4 regions of the Cupriavidus sp. MPR-AND1C genome follow, and region 1 is predicted to be linked to each of the others. Evidence: predicted binding sites of a transcription regulator. Region 1 holds the regulator's gene; each other region holds the start of a gene.

The links. Region 1 encodes sigma-54, which starts transcription at its own class of promoters, with help from an activator protein. Its sites were predicted from a motif close to TGGCANGNAANCTGCTTT; they were not measured.
Positions count from the first base shown of each region.
Region 2: AC1RWI_RS03470 (collagen-like triple helix repeat-containing protein) is a predicted target of sigma-54. The motif match lies at 2,004-2,021, and genes of this name have one in related genera.
Region 3: AC1RWI_RS17445 (TorF family putative porin) is a predicted target of sigma-54. The motif match lies at 3,688-3,705, and genes of this name have one in related genera.
Region 4: atzF (allophanate hydrolase) is a predicted target of sigma-54. The motif match lies at 2,648-2,665, and genes of this name have one in related genera.

Region 1 covers NZ_JBXASU010000027.1:56,551-62,144, reverse strand. Annotated here, with positions in the region: gene ptsN (PTS IIA-like nitrogen regulatory protein PtsN) at 1-352, opposite strand, end outside; gene hpf (ribosome hibernation-promoting factor, HPF/YfiA family) at 737-1,087, opposite strand; gene AC1RWI_RS16685 (RNA polymerase factor sigma-54) at 1,137-2,612, opposite strand; gene lptB (LPS export ABC transporter ATP-binding protein) at 2,751-3,536, opposite strand; gene lptA (lipopolysaccharide transport periplasmic protein LptA) at 3,561-4,205, opposite strand; gene lptC (LPS export ABC transporter periplasmic protein LptC) at 4,260-4,886, opposite strand; gene AC1RWI_RS16665 (KpsF/GutQ family sugar-phosphate isomerase) at 4,902-5,594, opposite strand, start outside.
Region 2 covers NZ_JBXASU010000003.1:197,040-202,633, reverse strand. Annotated here, with positions in the region: gene AC1RWI_RS03475 (collagen-like triple helix repeat-containing protein) at 3-1,481, opposite strand; gene AC1RWI_RS03470 (collagen-like triple helix repeat-containing protein) at 2,176-3,351, shown strand; gene AC1RWI_RS03465 (Flp family type IVb pilin) at 3,718-3,906, shown strand; gene AC1RWI_RS03460 (A24 family peptidase) at 3,916-4,419, shown strand; gene AC1RWI_RS03455 (TadE/TadG family type IV pilus assembly protein) at 4,507-4,971, shown strand; gene cpaB (Flp pilus assembly protein CpaB) at 5,054-5,594, shown strand, end outside.
Region 3 covers NZ_JBXASU010000029.1:61,063-66,656, reverse strand. Annotated here, with positions in the region: gene gshA (glutamate--cysteine ligase) at 1-335, opposite strand, end outside; gene AC1RWI_RS17455 (ammonium transporter) at 829-2,364, opposite strand; gene AC1RWI_RS17450 (P-II family nitrogen regulator) at 2,396-2,734, opposite strand; gene AC1RWI_RS17445 (TorF family putative porin) at 2,800-3,609, opposite strand; gene AC1RWI_RS17440 (accessory factor UbiK family protein) at 3,988-4,251, shown strand; partial or broken gene AC1RWI_RS17435 (magnesium chelatase domain-containing protein) at 4,381-4,575, shown strand.
Region 4 covers NZ_JBXASU010000040.1:60,924-66,517, reverse strand. Annotated here, with positions in the region: gene AC1RWI_RS21320 (UxaA family hydrolase) at 1-246, opposite strand, end outside; gene AC1RWI_RS21315 (tripartite tricarboxylate transporter substrate binding protein) at 253-1,275, opposite strand; gene AC1RWI_RS21310 (LysR substrate-binding domain-containing protein) at 1,422-2,408, shown strand; gene atzF (allophanate hydrolase) at 2,710-4,563, shown strand; gene uca (urea carboxylase) at 4,577-5,594, shown strand, end outside.

The sequences.
Region 1 (5,594 bases):
AGAGAATTTCCAGATGCTGCTGGGTGGCCTGTTCGGGCACCAGCAGGAAGATCAGCAGCGCGACCGGCTTGCCGTCGGGCGACTCGAATGGGATCGGCTCGGCCAGGCGCATGAAGGCGGCCAGTGGCTGCTTCAGTCCCTTGATGCGGCCGTGGGGGATCGCAACCCCCGCGCCCAGGCCGGTGGACCCGAGCGACTCGCGGGCGAACAGGTTGTCGGTCACGGTCGCGCGCGCTACGCCATGGTTGTTCTCGAAGAGGAGCCCGGCCTGTTCGAACACGCGCTTCTTGCTGGTGACGCTGACGTCGAGGTTGATGTTGCCGGGTGGCAGCAATTTAGCCAAACGATTCATGTGGAATGCGCAGGGTTTTCTAGTAAGCAGGCCCGGGGCCAGGAGGCGTCCCGCCGGGCGGAAAGAGGATAAAAAAACCAAGGCCCGAGGTTTCCACCGGGTGTCCCCCATGCCGGTGTCGGGCGTCTGGCCATTATAGAGCAGGCCCGCTTCCGCTTTGTGCATTGCAATAGTCGATGCGCTCAAGCGGTGCCGCATGCACCGGAATGGCTAGGCCAGTCAACTATGTATTGCACAGCATACACTGCTACATATGCGTTGCGGAATCCCCTGCGTGGTTCGATCAGGTAGGCTGCAACGAAAAAGCCGCGCTCTGGGCGCGGCTTGATTCCGTTTTTCAAGGGACTGACACCGACGGCCCGGTATGTGGGCCGCCAGGCACGGTCATTGCTGCATCTGCGATGCGGCCATCTGATACTTGACCGCTTCACGGTCGTGGCTCTGCACGCGATCCTTGTGGCGAATCACCTGCCGGTCGAGCTTGTCGACCAGTGCGTCGATAGCGGCATACAGGTCTTCATGATGCGCTTCGACAAAGATGTCCTTGCCCTTGAGATGTAGATTGATTTCCGCGTACTGCCGCCGGTCCTTTTCTTTTGTATTGTCGACAGAGAGCAGCACACTTACGCCAATGACTTGATCGAAATGCCTGACGATACGCTCCAGTTTCGTTTCCACGTACTCACGCAGAGGGGGCGTGATGTCCAAGTGGTGTCCACTGATCTTGAAGTTCATAGCGTTTCTCCTTCTGAAAGAGCTGCATCAGGCAGGCGATGCAGCTCGGCTACAAAGTCTTACGGAGATTTACCGCTGGAATCTTGAGCGCTTCGCGGTATTTGGCAACGGTACGCCGTGCCACCACAAAGCCCTGCTCGCCGAGCAATTCGGCAATCCGGCTGTCGGACAAGGGGTTCCTAGCGTCTTCGGCTCCTATCAATTGCTTGATCAACGCACGGATTGCCGTTGATGAGGCCGCGCCGCCGGTTTCTGTGGATACGTGAGAGCCGAAAAAATACTTCAACTCGAAAGTCCCCATCGGCGTTGCCATGTATTTATTGGTAGTCACCCGAGAGATGGTGGACTCGTGTAAACCCAGTGTATCGGCAATCTCCCGCAAAACCAAGGGGCGCATCGCAATTTCACCGTGGGTGAAGAAGTTCTTTTGACGTTCGACAATGGCTTGTGCGACGCGCAATATCGTGTCGAACCTTTGCTGGATATTCTTGATCAACCAGCGTGCTTCTTGCAGTTTTTGCTGCAGTCCGGCCGCGCCAGCGTCGCCTTTTGCACCGCGCAAAATCTGCGCGTACATGTCGTTGATGCGTAGCCGCGGCATCACATCCGGGTTGAGGTGGGCGATCCATCCGCCGCTCAACTTTCGAACAAAAACATCGGGCACCACGAAGTCCGCTTCTGGCCGGCTGTAGGCATGGCCGGGATAGGGCGCGAGCGAGCGGATCAATTCATGCGCCGCCTTGAGTTCAGGTTCGTCCACCTGCAGCGCTTTTTTCAGGCGCGTGTAATCCCGCACCGCCAGCAGCTCGAGGTGGTTGGTGACGATGCTCAGCGCCAGTTCGCGCTGCGGATGCTTGAGCCTGCGCAATTGCAGCGCCAGGCACTCGGCGGCATTGCGCGCCCCGACGCCCGGCGGATCGAAGCTCTGCAGCAGCGTGAGCACAGCCTGGATCTCGTCGACCTCGAACTCGAGCTCCTCCGGCAGCTCGCTGCAGATTTCCTCGAGCGTGGTGCTCAGGTAGCCGTCATCGTCCAGGGATTCGACCAGGAAGATAGCCAGCCCTTTGTCGCGCAGGGAAATCTTGAGCGGTGCCAGCTGCTCCATGAGGTGTTCACGCAGCGTGGGCTCGGCGTCGCGCAGCTGCATCGGGGTTTTTTCGTCGTCTTCGCCTTGCGGGCGGCGGGCGAAGTCGTCCAGGCTCCAGTCGCTGCCGTAATCCTCATTGCTGTCAGAGTAGCTGTCGTCGGCTTCGGGGGCGCCATCGGGGCGGTTCTCGCTGGTGCCCTGGCCGTCAGCTGGCGCCGGCGCGGGCGCGCTCTGCAGGTTCACCGAGCCGTCCGAAGACACGCGCAGCGGGCTGTCCAGCCAGTCGTTCTCACGCTCGAGCAAGGGGTTCTCGGTCAGCGCCTGTTCCACTTCCTGCTGCAGTTCAAGCGTGGACAGTTGCAGCAGCCGGATCGACTGCTGGAGTTGCGGCGTAAGCGCGAGATGCTGCGAGAGGCGGAGCTGTAGCGACGGTTTCATGCGACCTATTTTATGCTCAACTTCCGTACTGGTGGAACGGAAATTGCTATCGCTGGTGTCGCTATGATCGTTTGAAGGATAAAAAGGCGACACTGAAGCCGCCGGGGCGGGGGGATGCGCGGCGGGCGCCGCGCGCCCTTACATGCGGAAGTTCTCGCCCAGGTAGACCTTGCGCACCGACTCGTTGGCGATGATGTCTTCAGGCTGCCCGGACGCCAGCACCGCGCCTTCGCTGATGATGTAGGCGTGGTCGCAGATGCCCAGCGTCTCGCGCACGTTGTGGTCGGTGATCAGCACGCCGATGTTGCGTGCCTTGAGGAAGCTGACGATGCGCTGGATTTCGCCTACCGCGATCGGGTCGACGCCGGCGAAGGGCTCGTCGAGCAGGATGAAGCGCGGCGCGGAGGCTAGCGCGCGCGCGATTTCCACGCGGCGGCGCTCGCCGCCGGACAGCGACAGCGCCGGGTTGTCGCGCAGGTGGGCAATCTGCAGGTCATCCAGCAGGGTGTCCAGCCGGCGCTCGATCTCGGCCTTGCTCAGGGGTTTGCCATCGTTGAGCTGCAGCTCCAGCACTGCGCGGATGTTCTCCTGCACATTGAGCTTGCGGAACACGGAGGCTTCCTGCGGCAGGTAGGACAGGCCCATGCGCGCGCGCTCATGGATGGCCAGGCCGCTGATGTGCTTGTCGTCGAGCACGATATCGCCCTCGTCCAGCGCCACCAGCCCCACGATCATGTAGAACGACGTGGTCTTGCCCGCGCCGTTGGGGCCAAGCAAGCCGACCACCTCGCCGCTCTTCACGTCGAGCGACACGTCCTTGACCACGGTGCGCGAGCCGTAGCGCTTCTTCAGGTGGCGCACGACCAGCGTGCTGCTGTCCTTCAGGGTGGCGGGCTGGGACGGTGCGGTTTGGGTAGCGGTCATGAAGGAGAAGTCAGAGTCCGTGGGTCAGGGGTTGACGGGGGCGGTTGCCGGCTTGAGCTGCAGCGGGCTGGCTGCGGCACCGCTGGCGGGCTGCTCCTGGCGCGGCGACAGCACGGCGCGCACGCGGCCCGACGGGCTGCCCGCGGTTGCGTTCTCGGCGCCACCGCTGGCCGTGTAGAACTCGTTGCGGCTGTCATAGGTGATCACCGCGCCGCGGATCTCGTCGACCAGCTTGGCGCCGGCCAGGCGAGCCATGCGGGCGCGCCCGATCAGCTTGGACAACTCCTGCTTGCCGTCATACTCGATGCGGTCGCCCCAGCCGTCGATGTACTCGTCGACGTTGTCGCGCTTCTGGCGGATGTAGGCTTGCTTGCCGCCCTTGGAGGTCGCGACCGCGTACTGGTAGCCCTCGGGATCGGTACGGACTTCGGCCGCGTCGGATTTGAGCACCATGGTGCCCTTGGTCAGCACCACGTTGCCGGTCAGTACATAGACCTGCTTGACGTCATCGTAGCTGGCATTGTCGGCCTCCAGGACCAGCGGCTTTTCGCGGTCGGCCTTTTCGGCGCTGGCGGGCGCGGCCAGCGTGAGGCCAAGGACGGCGGCCAGCGTCAGCAAAGCGGCCGTGCTGCGGCGCAGACAGGACGAAGTCGTCGGGAATGGATTCATGTTGGCGTGATGGCGGTTGACGCGGGCGGCTGGTGCCCGCGGGCGGCTTCAGGGCTACTTCGCGGAACTCGCCGGCGGCGGCCCCGTGATGATGGTGCCGCGTACGTTACCCAGCAATTGTACTTCGCGAGTGACATTGTTGAAGACCAGGCCGTTGGCGGTCATCACCGACGGGCCGCGGGTCAGCTTGACAGCCTTGTCGGTCTTGACGATGTCGTCGTTCACGAGCACCTGGAAATACTCCGAGGCGGCTGTCATCTGTGGATCCTTGGCGGGGTCGGGACCCTGGGCGCGCACGATGAAGGCGTTGCCGAACAGGTCGATGACCGAGCCTTCCGCGTTCATCGTGCCGCGATCGGAGTGGCCGGTGACGGGCGGACGGTCGATTTCGTAGGAGCGCATGGCCGGGCGCGTCACTTCGTAGGTCTGGTCGTCCTCGAAGTGGATCATCTTGTCGCCGGTGAAGCGCAGCTTGGTGTTGCCGTCCTCGGCAAGCTCGGTCGCGGAGAAACGGATCATGTAGTAATCCGGTTCATGCTTCTTGCCTACCGGCCCGGTGTCCGCTGCTTTCGGGGAGTTGACCTGCACCAGCCAGAAGGTGCTGCCCGCCACCAGTGCCATCAGCAGCAGGGGCAGGGCTCGCATGGCAAGCCGGCTCAGGGAGGACAGGATTTCCCGCATAGGCATGGGCTGGCCTCAGATGACCTTGGCGCGGGTCAGGTCATGGATGTGGAGCGCGCCGACCAGGTGCTGCTCTGCGTCGACCACCAGCATCTGGTTGATGCGGTTCGCCTCCATGACCTGCACGGCTTCGACGGCCAGCTGGTCCGGTCCGACGGTATGCGGTGTGCGGTGCATGACCTCGCTGATGGGTACGGTCTTCCAGTCGTGCGAGGTTTCGAGCAGGCGGCGCAGGTCGCCATCGGTGAAGACGCCGATCAGGCGGTCGTCCGGGTCCACCACCGCGGTCATTGCCATGCCTTTGCGGGTGATTTCCATCAGGGCCTGTGCCAGCGGCGTGCTCGCGCGCACCTTGGGCACCGCGTTGCCGCTGCGCATGACGTCGCGCACGTGGGTCAGCAGCTTGCGCCCGAGCGCGCCGCCCGGATGCGAGCGGGCAAAGTCTTCCTCGCCGAAGCCGCGGGCATCCAGCACCGCCACCGCGAGCGCGTCGCCCATCGCGAGTGCGGCGGTGGTGCTGGCGGTCGGGGCCAGGTTGAGCGTGCAGGCTTCTTTTTCCACGCCGGCATTGAGGTGCGCGTCGGCCAGTTTGGCCAGCGTGGACGCGGGGTTGCCGGTCACGGAGATGAGCTTGGCGCCGATGCGCTTGACGATCGGGACGATCGAAAGCAACTCGGCGGTCTCTCCGGAGTTGGAAAAGGCGATCAG
Region 2 (5,594 bases), on a different contig from region 1:
ACTTAGCGCTTGCCGCCGAGGCCGCCCAGCAGGCCACTCACGAGGCCGGTAACCGGCGCCAGTGCGTTGTTGCCCGAGCCGCTGCCACTGCTTGCACCATTGCCGCCGGTGACGCCAGCGACGATGCCGGTAACCGGTGCGAGCGCATTGCCTGCGCCGCCACCCGAGGCACCGCCAGCTGCGCCGGCGACCGTGCTTACCACGCCGCCGACCAGGCTGGTGACAGGCGCGAGCGGGCTGCTTGCGCTGCCGCCGCCCAGGCCGCCGGTGAGTCCGCCGGTCAGGCCACTGACCAGGCTGGTGACAGGCGCGAGCGGGCCGCTTGCGTTGCTACCGCCCAGGCCACCAGTGAGCCCACCGGTCAAGCCGCTGACCAGACTGGTGACGGGCGCGAGCGGGCCGCTTGCGCTGCCACCCGTCAGGCCACCAGTCAGTCCACCCGTGAGGCCCCCCAGCAGGCTCGTGACCGGCGCCAGCGGGTTGCCGGTACCCGTGCCGCCCGGGTTGTAGACCACGCCGCCAAGCGCGGCTACCGTGCTGCCCGCACCGGCGACGATGCCGCCCACGCCCGATACCACCGGCGTGTTGGTCTGCTTGATCGTGTTGCCCGCCGTGGCCAGGCCGCCGCCAAGCGTCGCCAGGAGGTTGTTGACCGGAGCACCCAGGCCGGTTGCCGCGCCGAGCGTCTGCGTGGTGTTGGTGAGTTGCGAGGTGAGCGGCACGATGAGCTTGCTGACGCCGCCGGTGAGCTGCTCCACGGGGCCGCTCGAGAGGGCCGCGCCGAGCTGGACGCCCGCGCCATTGACCGCGGTGCCGACTTGCGAAACCAGTGAGCCCACCGGCGTGGTGACGGCTGCCAGGGGCGACAGCGGACCGCTGCCCAGGCCGCTGACGAGCGCGCCGGCATTGGTCACGGCATTGCCCACCTGGCTGACCACGCCGCCGGTGCTTGCCACCGTGGTGCCGAGCGGGTTGGTGGCGTTAGGGATGTTGCCCAGGCCGTTTTGCACGCCGTTGCCCAGGGTACTGACCGCGGCGCCGAGCGAGCCGACCACGCCGCCCAGGCCGTCCTTGGATTGGGTCGAGAGGATCGGCAAGTTGGTGTTCTTGATCTGCGTGCCGAGGTCGCTCACGACGTTGCCGGCCGAGGTCACGATGCCACCCGCCTGATCGACGATCTTGCTGGTCGGCGTCAGCGCGGCCGTGTTGCCACCGTTATTACCACCGTTGTTTCCGCCATTGTTTCCGCCGTTGTTGCCACCGGAATTGCCGCCATTGCTGCCACCGCCCGTGCCGGCGTTGGTGCCGCCGCCGGTACCGGTACCGCTGCCGCCGGTGGTGCCTGCGCTGGTGCCGCCGCCATTGCTGGTGCCTGCACCACTGCCGGTATCCATGGACGTTGTGCCGCCACCGCTGGCGCAACCACCGAGTGCCAACAGCGAGCCGAGCAGTGCCGTGATGAGAATCTGTTGAGTACGCATGACCTTTTCCTTTTCTTCTTCCCGTCGTGAAATCACGGAGCGCGTCGCGCATGCCGTGGTGTCACTGCATTGCGCAAAGGGTGTGCCAGTGCGTGCCCGCATGCCGCCGGCGCGCGCGCGGGCGCCGGATATAAACGCGCCAAGCCTTGCCACGCTTGGGTTTGAAGAGGATGAGACATAGCCGGGAAAGGACCAGACATGAGCGCGCTGTGCGGTGTTTCGGTGTTACGCGTTACGTAACGCCATGGCGCCCATTGGGAACAACGCGGACTTGTTCCCTGCGCTACGGCTGCATGCTTCCGTGTCGGCAACGTGTGGGCAGACGGTGCGTGTGCAGTTGGGCATTGGGAACATCGAGGGGGGAACACGTTACGTAGCACGTAACACGCCGCGCGGCATGGGGCCGCCTTGTTGCGCAACGCGACGCGCGGCGGGCCTATGCTCGCCATCCCGCGTCAAACAACGGTTTGCGCGGTGGCGCCTGCGGTGATGGACTGCCTTGCCGACAGCATGCCATGCGGGTGGCACGCAGCTTGCGGTATTGACACCCGACAAGCGCGGCGCACGGCGCGGCACGAAGCAAACGCCCTAGTCGTATTGCGTTCCGCGCTCAAGGCTTCGCATGCATCGTCCAAGAGCCAATTCGATTGCAGTTCCAAAGGAGAACCTTCCGCGAGGAAGACCAGGAGATCCCATGAAAGCGCATTTCGCCCCGATGTCATCCATGACCCTCGCCTGTGCCGCCGCACTGTTGCTGCTGGCAGGTTGCTCCTCAGGCGGCTCCGGCAGCGGCGTGAGCCCCAGCGCCGTCACGCCAATCACGCCCCCTCCGAACACACCGGCTGCGACGCCCGACACCACGCCCACCGCCAAGGTCACTGAAGGCGTGGGCAATACGGTGGTGGCAACGGGCAATGCGGTGAGCGATATCGGCAAGCAGATCCAGGCTGCGCAAGTGCCGCTGCTTCCTGACGCCACGCGCAACGCGCTCGGCGGCGTAGTGGTAAACGCCGGTAACACGGTAGGTGCGCTAGGCGTGGGTGTGCGCGACGGCCTTGGCAAGATGGGCGCCGTCACCGATCCGCTAGGCATTACCGTGTCCAGCACGGGCAACGTGGTGCAGAAAGCTGGCGTCACGGTATCGAGCGCGGGCGATCTCGTGAGCAGCCTTGGCACCGGGCAACTGGCGCCGCTAGGTGCGGTGACCACGCCCGTGGGCGGCCTGGTCAATCAGGTTGGCGGCGCGGTAACGATGGCCGGCGGCAAGCTCGGCGAGGCGCTCTCGACCGGCCCCGTGGCGCAAGTCACCGGCAGCGTGAGCAAGGTGATCGTGCCACTGACCACGCAAGTCACCACCGTTACGCAAACGGTTGGCGCAGCCACCGGCCTTGGCGCGCCGCTGGACAAGCTGCTGGCAACCCTTGGCAACTCCGTGGCCAGCGGCGGCGGCCTGCTGACCAACACCCAGGCCCCGCTGGTCTCCAGCCTCGGCGGTGTCGTGACCGAAGCCGGCAAGACCGTCGCGGGGACCGGCGTGCTGGTGCACGGCAACGGCACCGGCGGCAATCCGCTCGGCGGGTTGCTCAACAACCTGCCGCTGGGTGGCATTGCGGGCGGCTCCGGCTCGGGCACGGGCACAGGCACAGCAGGCGTGCTGGCACCCGTGACCGGCCTGCTTGCCGGCGTGACGGGCGGCGCTTCCGCGGGCACGGGCACTGCCGGCGCGCTGGGGCCCCTGGCCGGTTTGCTGGCACCTGTAACGGGCGTGCTGAGCGGCGCGCGCAACGCCGCAGCGGGCGCGGCTTCGACGACATCGGGCACGCCGAACACGCCGGGGCTGACCAATCTGCTCGGCGGCCTGGCTCGTTGATTGTTGATCTGAGTAGGTCGAGTACGTCGAGCACGTCGAATTAGTCTTTACGGTGCGCAGTTGTCCTTACCCCGCGGCTGCGCATCCTTTTACACCACGCCGCGCCACATGGCTCACCCGAACGGGTGTGGTATTTGACGCGAGTAGAACGTTTGCTCTTTAAAAAGACACTGTTTTCAAACGGGCGTCAGCCATTATGCTGAGACAACTATAACTCCAAGGGGGGGTATGGTTGATACATGGCTTTGATCTATAAATTCTTCACCAGCGTTACTGCTCGGTACTAGCCTGGCCACAAGAGCGAGGCGGTATCGGAGGGGTAAGCGGACGCTGCGTGATGGAATAAATCAAAAACGGAGTGACATCATGAAAAACGCTTTGGTACGCTTTCTTCGGGACGAACAAGGGGCAACTGCAATCGAGTACGGGTTGATTGCAGGACTCATTGCTCTGGCTCTTATCACCACGGTCACCCAGCTAGGCACCGACGTCAGTGCCCTGTTCACTCGCTTGAGCAGCAAGGTCACGGCCATTCTTCCCGCATCCGGTGGCTAAGTGTTAGCCCTGATTGCTGCGCTGTTCTGCGCGGCGATCATCTGGACCGATTTCGCTTATCGCAAAGTACCAAATGCCGTGCTGGCTGCCACGATCGTGGCAATCGGCCTGGCGCTTGCGTTCGGGCCGGCTTCTGAGCCTGTGCCTGGGCTGGGTTCGCGGCTGCTCGGCTTTCTGGTGGGCCTGCTGGTCATGTTGCCGGTTTATGCACTCGGCCGCATGGGCGCGGGCGACATCAAGTTCTTCGCCGTAACAGGCTTGTTTACTGGCCCCATGGGGCTGGTGACGGTATGGGTCGTCGGCAGCCTGCTGGCGCTTGCGCATGCCTTGCTGGTGCGCATGCAAGCTGGCGCGGTCTGGGCTGCATGGCGAGACCATTCCGCAAGCTTGCAGCGGCGCGCAGGCGGCATCAGCGTGCCTGGCGCGGCGCCCCACACGGCGGAGCAGCGCGGCATTCCGTACGCTGCGTACCTTGCGATCGGCTTGTTGGTCTGGATGATCCTGGGAAGGTAGCTGCCGCGCGGGCGAGGGGCCGTTGGCCAACCGCCTGGCGCTCGCGTCACCGGTCGGCGCAAAAAGTAAAAGATAACCGGGTGAAGTATGCCATTGCGGGGAAACCACGCCGTGCGGACGCGCTCGTCCGGAACGGCTGCGCTTGAATTTGCCATCGTGCTGCCGGTTCTTCTGGCTGTCGTGATCGGCATTGTCTATTTCGGCATCGTGCTGGCCTTGCAGCAGACCCTGACGCTTGCCGCGGAAGAGGGCGCGCGAGCAGCCCTGCGTTACCCGAGCGGGGCATCGGCCAATAACGCGGCTGCCACGCAGGCCTTGCGGGTGAGTGCGGCTTCGACGACGGCCCTCGCTGTGCTGCCTGCCTCGATCAGCAGCGTCATTCCCACCGCCAATATCGCGCAAGTTGTTTCCTGCGCCAATCCGAGCGGTTCGGTCTGCGTCACGGTGACGCTGAACCTTCCCTCAAGCGCGATCTTGCCGGTCATACCTGGGGTACCCATTCCCACAACGCTGACTGGCAGCGCGACGGTGCAACTGGCGCCTGACACATGAGGATCTGCCCACGCCACGAGCGAACGCCGTTTGTCGACATGTGCCCAAGCCAGATTCCATTTATCCAAACCAGAGATTTAGCATGACCAGCAAACAGATCCGCGTGCTTGCCATCGCGCTGCTCGTCCTTGCCGCGTTGCTGGCGCTGCTCGCGTGGCGCGTGGCGCGTACGCCGGCCAAACCAGCGGAGCCCGTGCCCGCAAGCGCGCAGTCGTATCCGGTGGTGGTCACAGTGAAGCCGATTGAAGCCGGCAAGCCAGTCCCCGTCGACGCCCTCAAAGTAGAGCAGTTACCCATCAATCCGGCTGGGGCCTACACCGAGGTGGCCCGCGTGGCAGGCCAGGTGCCGTTGGTTGGCATCGGCGCGAACGTGCCGGTACTCGAAAGCCAGCTGCTGGCGGGCCTTGCCACCCAGGTGAAAGAGGGCGAGCGCGCGGTGGCGGTCGCGGTCGATGAAGTGATTGGCGTTGGCAACCAGGTGCAGCCGGGCGACTTTGTCGATGTGTTCGCGGTGTTCCGCCGCGATGGCCAGGAGATCGCAGGCAGCCAGGCACGCATGCTGCTCGCGCGCCTGCGCGTGCTGGCCTATGGCGCGGGTACGGTCAATGAAGCCGCCAAGCCCC
Region 3 (5,594 bases), on a different contig from region 1:
TTCTGCAGGTAGAACATGTTGCGGGTGTGGCGCTCGGGGATCAGCAGCAGGTTCTTGGCGTCGGGGCAGATCTTCTCGATCGCCGCCATCGCCGCCTGGACTGCCAGCGGCAGCATTTCAGGCGCCAGGTTGTTGAACCCGCCCGGGAACAGGTTGGTATCGACCGGGGCCAGCTTGAAGCCGGCGTTGCGCAGGTCGACCGAACAGTAGAACGGAGGCGTATGTTCCTGCCATTCCAGCCTGAACCAGCGCTCGATGGACGGCGTCGCATCCAGGATCTTTTTTTCCAGCTCGAGCAGCGGACCGTTCAGCGCGGTGATGAGATGCGGGACCATAAACATCCTATTGATCGTCTTTATCGTTCGCCCAGATTGTAGAGGAACGGCCAATTGGCTGCTGGCGCCGCCTGATTAAGCATATGCGAGCGCCGGCATAAGGGATAAGGGATACGGATATGGGGATGGGGGCCCGGAATAAAAGGGGGGCCCTAAGAGGAATCCGAAGCACTTCCGGGCGGCCTGCCAGCAAGGCCGGGAGGAAAAAAAAGCGCGGCCGGAGCCGCGCTTTCAAATGGCCTGACAGATACGGGGAGCGTTCTGCAGGTGGAGGAAACTGCCTCACTGGCACTGTATGTGCGTCCCCCCTCAAAAACAATTGAAGCTTTTTAAGATCGGATTTAAGCACTTTGCGAAAAAACCGCCGCATCCGCTTTCCGCCTGGCCCGGTCGCCAGCGGCGGACGCCTGAAATGAAAAAAGCCCGGCACAAGGCCGGGCGAAACTCCTGAGAGAAGATTCCCAATCAGCTCTCCAGCACAACACCTTGACGATCAGGCTTCATACGCGGTCTCGCCGTGCGAGGTGATGTCCAGGCCCTCGCGTTCTTCTTCTTCCGGCACCCGCAGGCCGATCAGCATATCCACCAGCTTGAAGGCGACGAAGGCCACCACGCTCGACCACACGATGGTAGTGAGCACGCCTTCGAACTGGATCCACACCTGGCCCACGATCGAATAATCGTCCGAGACCTTGTTGGCCACGTAGTCATAGATACCCGTGCCGCCCAGGCTCGGCGCGGCGAACACGCCGGTCAGCAGCGCACCCAGGATGCCGCCCACGCCGTGCACGCCGAAGACGTCGAGCGAGTCGTCCATGCCCAGCAGCTTCTTCAGGCCGGTTACGCCCCACAGGCACAGCAGGCCAGCGGCGATGCCGATCACGATCGAACCCATCGGGCCGACGAAGCCGGCCGCCGGGGTAATGGCAACCAGGCCAGCGACTGCGCCCGAAGCGCCGCCCAGCATCGAGGGCTTGCCCTTGCTGATCCATTCGCCGAAGGTCCAGGACAGCACCGCGGCACAGGTTGCCAGCAGGGTGTTGACGAAGGCCAGTGCGGCCGAGCCGTTGGCTTCCAGCGCCGAGCCGGCGTTGAAGCCGAACCAGCCGAACCACAGCAGCGAGGCGCCCACCATGGTGAAGGTCAGGCTGTGCGGACGCAGGGCCTCACGGCCAAAGCCGATTCGCTTGCCGAACATGAAGGCACCCACCAGGCCGGCTACGGCTGCGTTGATGTGCACCACCGTGCCGCCAGCGAAGTCGAGCGCGCCCTTCTGGAACAGCCAGCCGCTCTTGGCAGTGGCAGCCGCGCCGGCAGCCGCGTCGGTGTACAGGTCAGGACCAGGCCAGAACCAGACCATGTGGGCCATCGGGATGTACGAGAAGGTGAACCACAGCACCACGAAGACCAGCACCGCCGAGAACTTGGCGCGTTCGGCGAAAGCGCCGATGATCAGCCCGCAGGTAATGGCTGCGAAGGCGCACTGGAAGGCGAAGTAAGCCAGTTCCGGCACCACCACGCCCTTGGAGAAGGTGGCAGCCACGGCATCGACGTTGAGCCCCTTCATGAAGAGCCGGTCGGTGCCGCCAAAGAAGGCGTTACCCTCGGTGAAGGCGAAGCTGTAGCCGTAGATGGCCCACAGCAGCGACACCAGCGAGAAGATCACCAGGCACTGCATCAGCACCGACAACATGTTCTTCGAGCGGACCAGGCCGCCGTAGAACAGCGCCAGGCCTGGCAGCGTCATCAGGATCACGAAGGCCGTGGAGACCAGCAGCCAGGCGGTATCACCCTTGTTGGGCACCGGCGCGGGCGCTGCGGCAGGGGCGGCAGCCTCTGCAGGCGCAGCTGCCGCTGCCGCGGGAGCGGAGGCAGTTGCAGGTGCGGCGGCGGCGGCAGCGGCCGGCGCGGAGGCTTCGGCCGCGGGCTTGTCCTGCGCCACGGCATGGGTGGACAGGCCGATGCCGGCCGTGCCCAAGGCCAGCGCCATGGCGCCGGTTGTCAGGATGCGCTTGAACCAGGATTTCATTGTGATTAACCTCTTGTCGTTGGGCTGTGCGTCACAGCGCGTCGCCGCCGGTCTCGCCCGTGCGGATGCGGATGACCTGCTCGATCGGTGCGACAAAAATCTTGCCGTCGCCAATCTTGCCGGTGCGCGCCGATTTCTCGATCGCCTCGATGGCCCGGTCGACCACGTCGTCCGGGACGGCCACTTCGATCTTCACCTTGGGCAGGAAATCCACGATGTATTCCGCGCCCCGGTACAACTCGGTATGGCCCTTCTGGCGGCCGAAGCCCTTGACTTCAGTCACGGTGATGCCGGACACGCCCACGTCCGAGAGCGCTTCGCGCACCTCGTCGAGCTTGAACGGCTTGATGACGGCGATGATCAGTTTCATCCGATTTCTCCTCTGAGCGGGACGGCCCGGCCTCGCGTCCGGCGCCCGCTCGACCTGATGTGTGTTTAGAAAGTCTTGGTGATCGAAGCCCAGGCGGTAGCCTTGCCGACGTAGCGGCCCGGTACATTGGTATAGGCCGATTTGTGCGCATTGGTGTCGATATAAGCGATCGCCAGCGCGAAGCCCTTGCCCAGGTCCTTGGTCAGCCCGAGCTTCCAGTCGGTGTAGGAGGCGCTGTTGACGTGCTTCACGTTCTGGTAGCCGACGTGGGCATTGAGCGTCAGGTCCCAGAAGTTCAGCGGCACATTGGCCGACAGGTCGGCGTAGTAGCTGTACTTGCTGTCAGCGAAGCCGAACAGGTTGGTCAGCGCCTGCGAGTACTTGAAGAACACCGGGCCAGCGCCGGCGCCGACATACAGCTCCGTGGTGTACGGGCGGGTGAAGCCGTTCGGGTAATCGCCCGGGTAGTAGTACTGCAGCACGCCTGCGTCATAGTTCCACTCCAGGCCGGCCAGCGTCACCGTGTTCTTGAAGCCGCCATAGAAGTCCATCTCGATCGGTGCCGAGACTTTCGGATTGCTGTCGCCGAGCCAGCTAATGCTCGAGTTCCAGTTACCCACGTAGAAGCCGCTCGAATGCGAGTAGTCGAACCCGCCCTGGATGGCCGGGCGGCGGTTGGTCTGCATCAAGCCGCGATAGCGATACTCACTGGCCAGGGTCACGTTGGCGGTGAAGGTGTGCGGCGAAGCCTCGGCGGCGGCAGTGGCGTCGGTGGGCGCACCGCCCTCCTGCGCACTGCTCTGGGCGAAGGCGGCGGGGGCGAGCCCGCAAAGCACAACTGCACTGGCGCTGACTGCAAGGGCCAACTTCTTCATGGGTTTGTTCTCCTTTTCCTCTGGCTCGGTACTCGTGTGTTTGAAAGTAGTTTGTTAAACGAGGCTCCTGTCTCCATTACTGCAACTGCCGTGCCAGGATGGAACCGTGGCATGAGAACGTCATTTTGTGCGCAAAAAGACATCAAAATTGACGTTGCCGACTGTCTCCCAGCGAACTTACTGACGTTAAAAGGTGTTACCAGCCCGCGCTGGCGCTTTCCCGGGGACGCTTGAAGCGTGATAATCGGCCCATGCCGGCGGCAAGTGCCGTGCACGCACCGCGTTTGCCCGCAACCTGTTCCGGTGCACCGTGATGCAGCATGCCGAATCCCGCCCACCCAGTTATCCGCACCAAGACAGTGCAAAAGGAGAAGCCGTATGAAACCCACCGATCTCTTCAACGATTTCCAGGCCAAGATCAGCGAAGCCCTGCGCAATTCGCCGGCCAAGGACATCGAAAAAAACGTCCGCAGCATGATGACGCAGGGGTTTTCCAAGCTCGACCTGGTCACCCGCGAGGAATTCGACGTCCAGTCGCAGGTGCTGGCGCGCACCCGCGCGCGCCTGGAAGAACTGGAAGCCCGCGTGCAGGCGCTGGAAAGCCGCTCGGCAGGCGGCTCCGACACGCCTGTTTCGGGCTGAAACCCTTGCCGCGTCCCGTGTTTGCCCCAGGGGTTCGATGACCCCGGGCGCAGCCCCTGACCGCCAGAATGGCCGCCGTATTCCGGCGGCCATTTTCGTTAACACTTCCTTGATGCTTTTCGGAGTGAGATGAGCCTCGCCCTCCTGCGTAGCCGGGCGCTGACCGGACTCGAGGCACCGCTGGTGTCGGTCGAGGTGCACCTGGCCAACGGCCTGCCCGCCTTCAATATCGTCGGGTTGGCCGATACCGAAGTGCGCGAGAGCCGCGAGCGGGTGCGCGCGGCGATCCTCAACAGCCAGCTCGAGTTTCCCAGCCGGCGCATTAAAGGTTGTCAACCCAAGAAGTAGACAGGGTAAAGACGGTCGAATCCATGTTTTCCACCGAAAAATGGTGCGCTGCAGTATGGCCGGCAGGTCAATGTTGATAAAACAGCACTTACTCCAAAATCTTGAGCGGTCGGAGTATTGGGTCCGCACGCTACGCAGGGTGGTCCCGCCTTGCCCTCCCTCGTCGGCTGGCTATGCCTTTCCTCTCCCGCGGAGTCCTCTTCCGGGACTTACTCTCGTGCCTTGCACTACTGACTTAATTCAACCGCCCCAGAGCGGCCCGCACTTGCATATATCCCCCTGCTGAAAGGTATGCCTGCTATGTCATCACTAGGATAATAATACTGTCAGTACCTATCCCTATGTCCCAACTGAGCGCTACACCTGCACTGAATGGCCCAGCAGGAACTGAACCAATTGCTAACAACACTGCTCTGAATTTGCTGGCACATTCTGCGTTCATCGCGCAGGTTGCTATACTCGTACAGGTCTTCTTCGTCGCACCCCATCACCCTCTTCAAGGCCGCCAGGGATTTTGTCTTGGACGATTTGCCGCACGTGTTGCCAGGTGTTGGCCGGTGCGTAGCGGTAAATGCGTTCGTGGGAGTGTTCTTGTTACTCATCTGATTTCCTCGCTATGCGCGCCTCGTGTGAGGTAGGGAAAAAGTGGGTTCAGATGTATTCAGCTGGCTGGCTTCCCCGATCTTCCGGGGGGTGCAATGGCCCATCACCTCTGAGCGGCACTCGCCTGCATCGGCTGCTCAGCAAGCCAGCTAATTCCGAATTTCTGGGTCCAGCAAAAACACACCCAGTCCAGCTAATTCCGATTACGCAACGGCAGTGGCACTTATGTGTGCCAGCCGGGTAGTCCGGCGGAGTATATGGGCGTGCCGATTTACCGGCTTACCGAGCAGTCGCGTCCTGTCGGAAATCCAACTTATCCCGGAACTGGTGTTAATATTCAGCAGGAAGTTGATTATTTTGGTGCTGGCCAGAAACCGGTATTTTACCGCCTC
Region 4 (5,594 bases), on a different contig from region 1:
CGCCAGGTTGTGCGAATGCACATGATCGCCAGCCTCGATGTCGCGCTCGGCCACGCCGATCACGGTGTCGAACTTGCGGATCTGGGTGCCTTTGGCAATGGCGCAGGCGGCAATCTTGTGCCCTGCGGGCACCTGGGCGCGCACGCGCAGCCCCAGTTCAGGCAGGCGCTGGCCAAGGCTCAGGGCGTCCCGGGCGATCAGGACGTTGTCGTTCGCATGCAGGCGGATCAGGGCGGCGGTGTTCACGTTGGGTCAGCCTTGTTGCAGCAGTTCTTTGAGCTTGAGGCGCTGGATCAGGTGGGTTTCCTGGTCGTACACCGTGCTGATGTAGCGCTTGTATTCCGGGCCGTCCAGGTACATCACCGGCGCATCGATGCGGGCCGCGACTTGCTGGAATTCCTTGCTGGCCACGGCCTGGCGGAAGGCGTCGCGCAGCTTTTTCTCCACGGCCGGGTCCAGGCCGATGGGCGCGCCGATGCCGTTGGGCGCTTCCACCACCACGTTGTAGCCCAGTTCCTTGAGCGTGGGCGTGTCCTTGAAGCGCGGTGTGCGCTGGTCGCCCCAGGTGGCCAGCAGGCGCAGCTTGCCGGCTTCCACGTGCGGTGCCCAGGAGCTGGAATCGGCCAGCAGGTCCACTTGCCCGGCGAGCACGTCCTGCAAGGCCTGCGCGCCGCCCTTGTAGGCGATGGCATTGAAGCGCACACCGGCGGCCTGCGCGAATTCTTCCATGCCCACGTGGGTGGCGCCGCCGATGCCGGCATGCGCATAGGTGAGCTTGCCCGGATGCGCCTTGGCCTCGGCCACGACGTCCTTGAGCGACTTGAAGCGCGAGTTCGCCGGCACCGCGATGCCGAAGGTCTGGCCGGAGGTGCGCGCCAGGTAGGTCAGCTCGCTGCGCGGGTCCAGTTGCAGCATGCCTAGCTGCGAGAAGCGCGTCACCGAGATCGGCACCTGGCCGATGGTGTAGCCGTCCGGCTTGGCGCGGGCCAGTGCCTTGGTGCCGATCATGCCCGATGCGCCGGCGCGGTTTTCCAACACGATGGATTGCTTGAGTACGCCGGACGCCACCTGGCACAGCGCGCGCATGGACTGGTCGGCGGTGCCGCCGACGGGCCACGGGCAGATGAAGGTGATGGGCCGGTCCGGATAGTCGGCTGCACGTGCTAGGCCGGGCAGCAACAGGCCGGCACTACCAGCCGTCGCAGCCGTGGCGGCAGCGGCGCCGCCGATGAGCAGGCGGCGTCGCCCGTGGTTGATGCCGTGGGGTGCGGTCATGTGTCGTCCTCGCAGGGTGTCGTTTTTGGAATCATGGGCTGGTGGCAATGTCCACCTGTCAGGCCGGATTGTGGCAAAGCCATTCATAACAATCCAATCAATCATCGGAATGGCTTCATAACCTTAAAGTTAAGTAGAATTGCACCATGCCTCAGATCGACCGCGCCCTGCGCTCCAATATCAAGCTACGCCACCTGCAACTGGTGGTGGCGCTGGACGAGTTCCGCCATCTCGGCCACACCGCCGAGTTCCTCTGCGTCAGCCAGCCAGCTGTCTCCAAGATGCTCACCGAGGTGGAGAAGACGCTGGGCCTGACGCTCTTCACGCGCTCCACGCGCGGCACCGAGCCCACGCCGGCTGGCGCGTCGCTGGTGCGTTTCGCCCGCTCGGTGCTGGCGCAATACGAGCGCACGCGCGACGAGATTGCCGCGGAGGCCAGCGGCGCCGCCGGGCGCACCCGGGTAGGATCGATGGGCGCGGCCCTGCCGGTGCTGCTGGCGCAAGCCGTGGGCCTGCTCAAGCAGCGCTCGGCCCAGGCCACCGTGCTGGTGGAGGAGGGCGACCTGCCCCACCTGCTGCCCAAACTGCGCATCAGCGAACTGGATCTGATCGTCGGGCGGCTGGAGCCCGGCTACGCCGCACCGGACCTCATCACCGAGCCGCTCTATAACGAGCCGATGGTGGCGGTGGTGCGCAGCGGCCACGCGCTGTCAAGCAAGCGCGCAACGGGCTGGGCGGACCTGGCCGGCATGCCTTGCGTGGTGCCGCCGCCATGGGCCTCGCTACGGGTCAAGATCGAGCAGGAGTTTTACCGCTTGGGGCTGCAGCCGCCAACCGACCTGATCGAGTCGTCGTCCTACCTTGCCATCACCACCTTCGTCTCCCAGCTGGATGCGGTGGGCTTCCTGGCCAGGTCGGTGGGGCAGCAGTTCGAGCGGGAAGGCCGCTTCCATATCCTGCCCATGGACATAGCGCTGGAGCTGCCGCCGGTGGGCGTGATCACGCTGCGCGAAGGGCGGCCCACGCCCAGCAGCATCCAGCTGGTCGAATGCCTGCGGGCAGCGGCCGGGCAACTGGCCGCGCCGCCGGCCGGCGCGAAAAAGCCGGCGCGCGCGCCGCGGCGCACGAAATAGCCAGCCAGCCGCGATCAGCGTGGCCTGGCCAGCAGGTACTTCGCCAGCGCGTGCGGTTCCAAGGCGCCGGGACGACGCACCACATTGCGGCGTCGTCCTGCCTTGCGGCACTGATTCAGGTCCACCCGCGCCGCCCGCTGATGCGGCGCGGGTGCGTGCCGCGCATGCGCCTTCGGCTCGCGAAGGCGTCCCGACCCCGATTCCCTTGAAATGCAAGAAGAATCGACTTTTGTCTTGCATGGCATGTCTCCTGCTTTGTTGGTCTGCAACGCCCTCATGTATACAACCTGGGATACAAGCGATGACCAGCAAGACGCCGCTGCGCCGATCCGCCGCCAGCCTTGGCAGTTGCCGAACCCTGACGGACTGGCAACAGCTCTACAAGACGCAAGGCGCGTCGCTCGTGGACGCGCTGGCGCCGTTCCTGGACCTGGACGCAGCGGACCCGGCCTGGATCGCGCGGCTGGACGCGGCGCGGCTGCGGTCCCAGCTGGATATGCTGGCGGCGCGCGTTGAGCAAGCGGGCGGCAAGCTCGATGCGTTTCCCCTCTACGGCGTGCCGTTCGTGGTGAAAGACAACATCGACGTGGCAGGGTGGCCCACCACGGCGGCGTGTCCCGCGTTTGCGTATATGGCCCAGCGCGATGCCGGCGCGGTGGCGCGGCTGCGCGCGGCCGGGGCCATCGTGGTGGCCAAGGCTAACCTGGATCAGTTCGCCACGGGCCTGGTGGGTGTTCGTTCGCCCTACGGCGCGGTGCCCAACACCTTCGATGCGGCCTATGTCAGCGGTGGCTCCAGTTCAGGCTCGGCGTCTTCGGTGGCGCGCGGCTGGGTGCCGTTCTCGCTCGGGACCGATACGGCGGGCTCAGGGCGCATTCCCGCGGCATTCAACAATATCGTGGGCCTCAAGCCGACCCGGGGCTGGCTCTCCAGCGCCGGCGTGGTGCCGGCCTGCCGCACGCTGGACTGCGTCTGCGTGTTTGCGCTGACGGTCGACGATGCCGCGCTGGTGGCGGAGATCGCGGGCGGCTTTGACCACGACGATCCTTACTCGCGCACCTATCCGCAGAGCGCGCCAGCCGTGCTGGCGCCATCGCCCGTGCTGGGCATTCCCGATCAGCTGGCGTTCTTTGGCGATACGCAGGCACAGGCCAATTTCGAGCAAGCGCTGGTGGACTTGCAGGCCACGGGCGCCAAGCTGGTGCCGATTGATTTTTCGCCATTCGCCGAGCTGGCCGCACTGCTCTACCAGGGGCCATGGGTCGCCGAGCGCTTCCTGGCGGTGAGCCAGCTTCACGCCAGCCAGCCGGAAGCCATCGATCCGGTCGTTCGCGTGATCGTGGAGGAAGCGGGCCGCTATAGCGCGACGGATGCGTTCAGCGCCGAATACCGGCGCGCGGCGCTAGCCCGCGCTATCCACCTGGCGCTGGCAACGGTCGATGCGCTGGTGGTGCCAAGCGCGCCGTCGATCTATACGCTGGCCGCCGTGCAGGACGATCCGATCCGCCTGAACGCGCGGCTTGGCACCTATACCAACTTCACCAACCTGGCCGACCTGTCGGCGCTGGCGCTGCCGGCCGGTGCGCGCGAGGACGGCTTGCCGGCGGGCATCACGCTGATTGCCCCGGCCTGGTCGGACCGCGCGCTGGCCCGCTTTGGCCGGCAGTGGCAGGCGGCGCAAGCGTTGCCCCTGGGCGCCACCGGGCGGGCTTGTCCCGTTGGTGCACAGCGCGCCACGCCGGACACGCCGGGATCGGTGCGGCTGGCCGTGGTCGGCGCCCACCTTAGCGGCATGCCGCTGAACCATCAGCTGCTCACGCGCCACGCGGGCTTTGTGGAGGCTTGCCGCACGGCGCGGTGCTACCGGCTTTATGCGCTGGCGGACACGATCCCGCCCAAGCCCGGGCTGGTGCATGTCGGCACAGGGCAGGGCGCGCCGATCGAAGTCGAGCTCTGGGATGTGCCACTGGCCAGCTTTGGCGCCTTCGTCGCGCAGATTCCCGCGCCCCTTGGCATCGGCAAGCTGCTGCTGGAAGACGGCCGGCAAGTTACCGGGTTCATCTGCGAACCCCGGGGCCTGGAAGGCGCCCGCGATATCACGGCATTTGGCGGCTGGCGCGCCTACCTCGCCAGCGCAAACGCCAGCGCAACCTGACCGGGGAGCGCCGATGTTCCACACCGTACTGATCGCCAATCGTGGCGAGATCGCCGTGCGCGCCATTCGCACCTTGCGTGCGCTGGGTATCAAGAGCGTGGCCGTGTATTCGGATGCCGATCGCAATGCCGCGCATGCCCGGCTGGCCGATGTGGCCGTGCCGCTGGGCGGCGAGCGTGCGGCGGATAGCTACCTGGTGGCCGAGCGCGTGCTGCAAGCCGCGTTGGATACCGGTGCGCAAGCCGTGTTTCCGGGCTACGGCTTTCTGTCAGAGAGCGCGGCGTTTGCCGAGGCCTGCGAAGCGGCAGGGCTGGTCTTCATTGGCCCGACGCCGCACCAGCTCCGCGAGTTTGGCCTGAAACACCGGGCGCGCGAGCTGGCCGCCGAGGCGGGTGTCCCGATGACGCCCGGCACCGGCCTGCTCTGCAGCTTGGAACAAGCCCTGCGGGAGGCCGCGCGCATCGGCTATCCCGTCATGCTCAAGAGCACGGCCGGCGGGGGCGGCATCGGTCTGTCGCGCTGCGCTGATGATGCCGAGCTGAGCGCGGCCTTTGACAGCGTGCAGCGGCTGGGCGAGCAATTCTTCAAGCATGGCGGGGCCTTTATCGAGCGCTGCCTGGACTGCGCGCGGCATATCGAGGTGCAGATCTTCGGCGACGGCGCGGGGCGCGTGGTGGCGCTGGGCGAGCGGGATTGCTCCACGCAGCGCCGCAACCAGAAGGTGGTGGAGGAAACCCCGGCACCGCACTTGAGCGCGGCCACGCGCCACGCGCTGCATCGGGCCGCGATCCGGCTGGGCGAATCGGTGCGCTACCGGTCGGCCGGCACGGTGGAGTTCATCTACGACGTGGAGCGGGAGGATTTCTACTTCCTGGAGGTCAATGCCCGGCTGCAGGTGGAGCATCCCGTGACCGAGCTGGTCACCGGGCTGGACCTGGTCGCCTGCATGCTGAAGGTGGCCGCGGGCGATGCGCTGGACTGGGAGGCCATTTCGCGGCCGCCGCAGGGTGCGGCCATGGAGGCGCGGCTCT